2 linked regions of the Duganella dendranthematis genome follow. The protein of the gene in region 2 binds, or shares a complex with, the protein of the main gene of each other region. Links are inferred from orthologs where the notes say so. Each region holds a gene or a part of one and is shown on either strand. Other genes may lie near its edges.

The links.
Region 1: the proteins of moaE (region 2) and moaD are in contact, whole or in part, in a crystal structure (PDB 1FMA), measured with the Escherichia coli proteins. The link is inferred for Duganella dendranthematis from one-to-one orthologs.

The regions. Positions count from the first base shown.
Region 1 is NZ_CP051684.1:5,484,576-5,487,593, forward strand. Bases 257-2,959 are described here. They hold moaD (molybdopterin converting factor subunit 1), read left to right. Parts: upstream 257-1,332; coding sequence 1,333-1,587; downstream 1,588-2,959. Other genes in these bases: HH213_RS25110 (molybdopterin molybdotransferase MoeA), read left to right, coding at 257-1,324; HH213_RS25120 (hypothetical protein), read right to left, coding at 1,584-1,826; HH213_RS25125 (TIGR03862 family flavoprotein), read left to right, coding at 1,859-2,959. In the rest of the region: thrC (threonine synthase), read left to right, coding at 1-107; more of HH213_RS25110, read left to right, coding at 107-256; more of HH213_RS25125, read left to right, coding at 2,960-3,018. UniProt on the Escherichia coli protein: Involved in sulfur transfer in the conversion of molybdopterin precursor Z to molybdopterin.
Region 2 is NZ_CP051684.1:86,710-90,023, forward strand. What follows is about bases 207-3,205. They hold moaE (molybdopterin synthase catalytic subunit MoaE), read right to left. Parts: upstream 1,936-3,205; coding sequence 1,477-1,935; downstream 207-1,476. Other genes in these bases: clpB (ATP-dependent chaperone ClpB), read right to left, coding at 207-1,411; HH213_RS00480 (DUF349 domain-containing protein), read right to left, coding at 1,932-3,205. Outside these bases: more of clpB, read right to left, coding at 1-206; more of HH213_RS00480, read right to left, coding at 3,206-3,314. UniProt on the Escherichia coli protein: Converts molybdopterin precursor Z to molybdopterin. This requires the incorporation of two sulfur atoms into precursor Z to generate a dithiolene group. The sulfur is provided by MoaD.

The sequences.
Region 1 (3,018 bases), 5.4 Mb from region 2 along the record:
GTCCGGAAGGCTTCGAGAATATCGAAGAGCTGCCGCAGAAGTTCGTGGTCATGAAACCGGATGTCGCGGCCATGAAGGCCTACATCGCCGCCAACACGGGGCTGTAATGAACGAACCGCGTAAGCCGATGCTGTCGGTCAGCGAGGCGCTGGCGCAGATGCTGGCCGCCGCGCGTCCGGTGGCGGATGAGGAAGTCATCCCGACGCTGGCCGCCAATGGCCGTGTGCTGGCCAAGGCGCAGGTCTCCGGTATGAATGTGCCGGGCGCCGACAACACGCAGATGGACGGCTACGCGGTGCGCGCCGCCGATTGCCTCAGCGGCAATGCGTCGCTGACGGTGTCGCAGCGGATTCCGGCTGGCCATGTGGGCCAGCCTTTGCTGCCGGGGACCGCGGCGCGCATCTTCACCGGCGCCATGATTCCCGAAGGCGCGGATGCTGTGGTCATGCAGGAGCAGTGCGAACTGGCTGGCAATGTGGTCACCATCAAGCATGCGCCCAAGTCTGGCGAGTGGATACGCCGCGCCGGCGAGGACATCACCAGCGGCAGCGTGGTGCTGCCTGCCGGCGCGCGCTTGCGCAGCCAGGAGCTGGGTCTGGCCGCATCGGTGGGGCTGGCGGAACTGCCGGTCAAGCGCAAGCTGAAGGTGGCGGTGTTCTTCACCGGTGACGAGCTGACTATGCCGGGCGAGCCGTTGGCTCCCGGCGCAATCTACAATTCCAACCGCTTTACACTGCGCGCGCTGCTGGAGAATCTGGGCTGCGAAATCACCGATTTCGGCATCGTGCCGGATTCGCTGGAGGCGACGCGCGCGGTGCTGCGCGAGTCGGCGCAGGGGCATGACTTGATCATCACTTCCGGCGGCGTGTCGGTCGGCGAGGAAGATCACATCAAGCCGGCGGTGGAAGCCGAGGGCAAACTGAATATGTGGCAGATCGCCGTCAAACCGGGCAAACCGCTGGCGTTTGGCGAGGTGCGGCAGGCGTTCTTCATTGGCCTGCCGGGCAATCCGGTGTCCAGTTTCATTACCTTCATGATGTTCGTGCGGCCGTTCGTGCTGCGCCTGCAAGGTGTGGAGGGGGCGATTGCGCCGCGCGCGTTCCAGATGCGCGCAGATTTCGACTGGCCGAAGGCCGACAAGCGCAACGAGTTCCTGCGCGCGCGCATCAATGATGTGGGTGGCGTGGAGCTGTTCCGCAATCAGAGTTCCGGGGTGCTGACATCGACCGTGTGGGGCGATGGCGTGATCGACAATCCACCCGGCCAGACCATCGCCGCCGGCGATCTGGTTCGATTTATACCGTTTAACGAGTTACTGTACTGATTGTAAAGATGGTTATTACCGTAAAATTTTTTGCCAGCGTACGCGAGGCAGTGGGGGCGTCGTCGGAGTCGATGGCGTTGCCGGCTGGCGTGGCGACGGTAGGCGCGCTACGCGAGCATCTGGCGGCGCGCGGTGAGCAGTGGCAGCAGGCTTTGAGTCATCCGGCGCTGCGCATGGCCTGCAACCAAGTGATGTGCGACGCCGATACGGCGATTGCCGACGGCGCCGAAGTGGCGTTCTTCCCGCCGGTTACCGGCGGCTAGGTCGTCTTTTTTGCCTTGCGCGCGGCGGCCAAGTCGTCGCACATGCCGCAGGCCTTGGCGTGGCGATGGCGCCGCCAAGCGGAGTAGGTGAAGATAGCGGCTGCGATCAAGGCCCATGCGCCGGCGCTCAGGTAGTCTTCCCTGGCGGTCGAGCCTTTGAACCATTCGACGGCTGCCAGCAGCGCAGCCAGCGGCACCGCCGCCAGCAAAAAGCGTTTAATCCAGAATAGCGCACCCATATTATCTCCCTCGTTTTTATCGGATCGAATGCATGCAGTCTAGTTTGACATCTTTTCGCGTTGCCGTCATCGGCGGCGGCCCCGCCGGCCTGATAGCCGCGCAAACGCTGGCGCAGGGCGGGGCGCAGGTGGACGTCTATGATGCCATGGCTTCGGTCGGCCGCAAGTTTTTGCTGGCGGGTCGCAGCGGCATGAATATTACGCATGCCGAGCCGTATGCGGATTTCGTAACGCGTTACGGCGCAAGCGCGCAGGCCCTGCGGCCGATGCTGGATGCGTTTGGCCCGCAGGATGTGCGCGATTTCGTGCAGGGCCTGGGGCTGCAGACGTTTGTCGGCACCTCGGGCCGCGTGTTCCCGACCGATATGAAGGCGGCGCCGCTGCTGCGAGCGTGGCTGCATCAGTTGCGCGAGAGCGGGATACGCTTCCACATGCGGCATCGCTGGCTTGGCTGGCAGGATGACGCGCTGCGCTTCGCGGCGCCGGACGACGCGGGCGTGGCCGGCGCACGCGAGGTGCTGGTGACGCCGGACGCGGTGGTCCTGGCCCTCGGCGGCGGTAGCTGGGCGCGGCTTGGTTCGGATGGCGCGTGGATGCCATTGCTGGCGTCACGCGGCGTTGAGGTGGCGCCGCTGGCGCCGGCCAATTGCGGCTTCGATGTGGCGTGGAGTGAGCATTTCAGTGCCCGCCATGCTGGCGAACCGTTGATGACAGTGGCCGTGATCGCGCGCGATGCGCTTGGACAGGAAATACGCCGCCAGGGACAGTTCGTGGTGACGCAGGGCGGTGTGGAAGGCAGTCTGATTTATGCGCTGTCCGCGCCGCTGCGCGATCAGATCGCGGCCGAGGGCCACACGACCATCTGGCTGGACCTGATGCCGGATTGGGCCCCGCAACGCGTGCTGGACGAAGTGTCGCGTCCACGGGGCGCGCGCTCGATGGCCAGCCATCTGCAAAGCCGTTTGGGTATCAAGGGCGTCAAGGCGGGGCTGCTGCGCGAGTGTTTGAGCAAGGAACAGTTCAGCGACGAAGCGCAACTGGCGGCGGCGATCAAGCGTCTGCCGGTGCGGCTGCTGCGGCCACGTCCCATCGATGAGGCGATCAGCACCGCTGGCGGGGTGCGCTGGGATGCCTTGCAAGGAACGATGTTGACGGCGCTGCCGGGCGTGTTCGTGGCCGGTGAGATGGTGGA
Region 2 (3,314 bases):
CCTGCACCACGGCTTTTTCCGCCTTGAGGATTTCCTCGAAGTCGTTCAGCTCGCGCGTCAGGCGCACGATTTCCTCGTCGATCAGCTCCAGACGCTTGCGCGAACCGTCGTCCTTCTCCTTCTTGACGGCTTCCTTCTCGATTTTCAGCTGGATCAGGCGGCGTTCCAGCTTGTCCATCACTTCCGGCTTGGAATCGATCTCGATCTTGATCTTGGCCGCCGCTTCATCGATCAGGTCGATTGCCTTGTCCGGCAGGAAGCGGTCGGTGATGTAGCGGTGCGACAGCTCAGCCGCCGCGATAATCGCCGCGTCCGAAATGGCGACCTGGTGGTGCAGCTCGTACTTGTCCTGCAAGCCACGCAGGATGGCGATGGTGTCTTCCACGCTTGGTTCATCGACCAGGATCTTCTGGAAGCGGCGCTCCAGCGCCGGATCTTTCTCGATGTATTTGCGGTACTCGTCCAGCGTGGTGGCGCCGACGCAATGCAGCTCGCCGCGCGCCAGCGCCGGTTTCAGCATATTGCCCGCGTCCATTGCGCCATCGGCCTTGCCGGCGCCGACCATGGTGTGCATCTCGTCGATGAAGACGATGGTCTGGCCTTCATCCATGGCCAGTTCCTTCAGCACGGATTTCAGGCGTTCCTCGAACTCGCCGCGATACTTGGCGCCCGCCACCAGCGCGGCCATGTCCAGCGCCAGCACGCGTTTGCCCTTGAGCGAATCCGGCACTTCGTTGTTGATGATGCGCTGCGCCAGGCCTTCGACGATGGCGGTCTTGCCTACGCCCGGTTCGCCGATCAGCACTGGATTGTTCTTGGAACGGCGTTGCAGCACCTGGATGGCGCGGCGGATTTCATCGTCGCGGCCGATCACAGGATCGAGCTTGCCCTTGCGGGCGCGTTCGGTCAGGTCCAGCGTGTATTTTTTCAGGGCTTCGCGCTGGCCTTCGGCGTCGGCGTTGTCCACCTTGGCGCCGCCGCGCACGGCGTCGATCGCGGTTTCCAGCGACTTGCGGCTCAGGCCACTCTCGCGCGCCAGCGTGCCGGCGTCCGACTTGTCTTCCGTCAGGGCCAGCAGCACCATTTCGCTGGTGATGAACTGGTCGGCGCGCTTCTGCGCTTCCTTGTCGGCCAGGTTGAGTACGCCTACCAGCTCGCGGCTGGCTTGCACGTTGCCATCGGTGCCGGAGACTTTCGGCAGGCGCTCCATAGCGGCCGCCAGCGACTTGGTCAGGCTGCCGACGTTGACGCCGGCGCGTTGCATCAGCGACCGCGCGCTGCCGTCGTCCTGGTTCAGCAGGGCCGTCAGCAGGTGCAGCGGTTCGATGTATTGGTTGTCATTGCCCACGGCCAGACTCTGCGAGTCCGACAGGGCTTCCTGGAGTTTGGTGGTGAGTTTATCTTGACGCATGGTGTTGCTCCGATATATTTAACTATCGCTAACATAGGGATCAGCGATAGCTTTTCAAGGAGCAGCTACAACCATTTGTTTAGCGCCTGGTCGTCGCTGACGCGGGCATCCACCCAGCGCGCGCCCTCGGGCGTCTGCTCCTTCTTCCAAAACGGCGCTTCCGTCTTCAGATAGTCGATGATGAACTCGCTGGCGGCGAACGCCTCGCCCCGGTGCGCCGAGGTCACCGCCACCAGCACGATCTGATCTTTCGGCTGGAGCGGCCCCACGCGGTGGATCACCAGCGCGCTGAAAATCGGCCAGCGCAACTTTGCCTTATCAATAATGTCACTGATCGCCTGCTCGGTCATGCCCGGATAGTGCTCCAGCTCCATCTCCGACACAGTAGCGCCTTCATTCAGATCGCGCACCGTGCCGACGAAGGTGACCACGCCCCCCACTTTGGGATAGCCGGCGCGCAACTGCGCCACCTCGGTCGACAAATCGAAATCCCCGGTCTGAATGCGGACTTCGCTCAAGCTCATGCGCGCTCCGACGCGCCGATGCGGCGGAACAATTGCTCGATGCGGCTGGCGGTGCGGGCGTCGGCCAGGGCCGGCATCGCGCACAGTTGCAGATAGGCGGCAGTGGCCGATTGCGGCTTCTGGCCCGATTTCAGCGACGATTGCAGCACTTCGACCTGCATCTTCAGCCGTTCGCGGGCAAACTCGGCGCCGCTGTCGACGCCGGCCACGATTTCCAGCCGCAACACTTCGTCCAGCAGCTTGGCGCGGTTGCGCTCCAGCTGCGCCGCGTAGTCGCTGCGCTTGCCGTTGAGCGCATCCAGCGCGGCATTGAAGCGGCCTTGCAGTGCGCGTTCGTAATCATTACCCAGCGACGGCAAGGCCGCCCATTTGGCTTGCCACTCGGCGGCGTCGATGGCGGCGCCATCCGAGGCGACTTCGTTTTCCAGCGCCTGGTTCAGGCGCAGCTTGTCGCGCAGCGCATTGGCCTGGGCCGCGCCGGCACGGCGCTTGATCGCGTCCGCCTGCGCCTGCACCTTGCCGACCGCGTTGTGATACCGCTGATTAATGCGCGCTTCGGACGCGCGCGGCACCACGCCAGCCGCGTTCCAGGCAGTGGCGGCGTCCTTCAGCGCCTTGGCGATGGCGGCCAGCTGGGCCTTGTCGTCGCCGCTGAAGCTGGCCTCTTCCAGTTCGTGGCAGATGGCTTCGCGGGCGTGCAGATGCGCTTTGCGCTCGTGATCGGCGGCGTGGGCGGTTTCCTTGCGCTTGGCAAAGATGGCGTCGCAGGCGGCGCGGAAACGCTGCCACAGCGCCTGCTCGACCTTGCGTTCCAGCGGCAGCGACTTGGCCTGCTCCTGCCAGCGTTCCTGCAGGCGGCGCAGCTTGTCCAGCGTGTGGCGCTCGGACGGCTCCAGCGCTTCCGCTTCGGCAATCAGTTCCTCGCGCTTGGCGGCCTCCACCTTGCGCTGCTCGGACAGCGGCGCCAGCATTTGCGCCAGCACCTTGTCGAAGGTATGGTCGAGCTTGCGCTTTTCCTTGCGATCGATGGTGCCCAAACGGGTCCACATCTGGCGCAGGCGCTGGCCGGCGGCGGCCACATTTTTCAGGTCGGCGCCGTCGGCGGCCACTGATTCGGCCAGCGCGCGGGTCTCGGCAATCAGCGCCTCGGCCTTGGCGGCGTTGGCGTGACGCTCGTCCGCCAGTTGCTTGAAGTGGGCGGCGGCCGGGGCGTAGGCGCTGGTGCAGGCGGCGTCGAAGCGCTCCCACAGCGATTTTGGCGCGTGGCCGGAAACGGCGTCCAGCGCTTTCCAGCGGTCGCGCATGCTGCCGACTTTCTTGGCCAGCTCGCTCATCGACATTTTTTGACCGGCCAGGTCTTCCACCGCCTTGACCAGTTC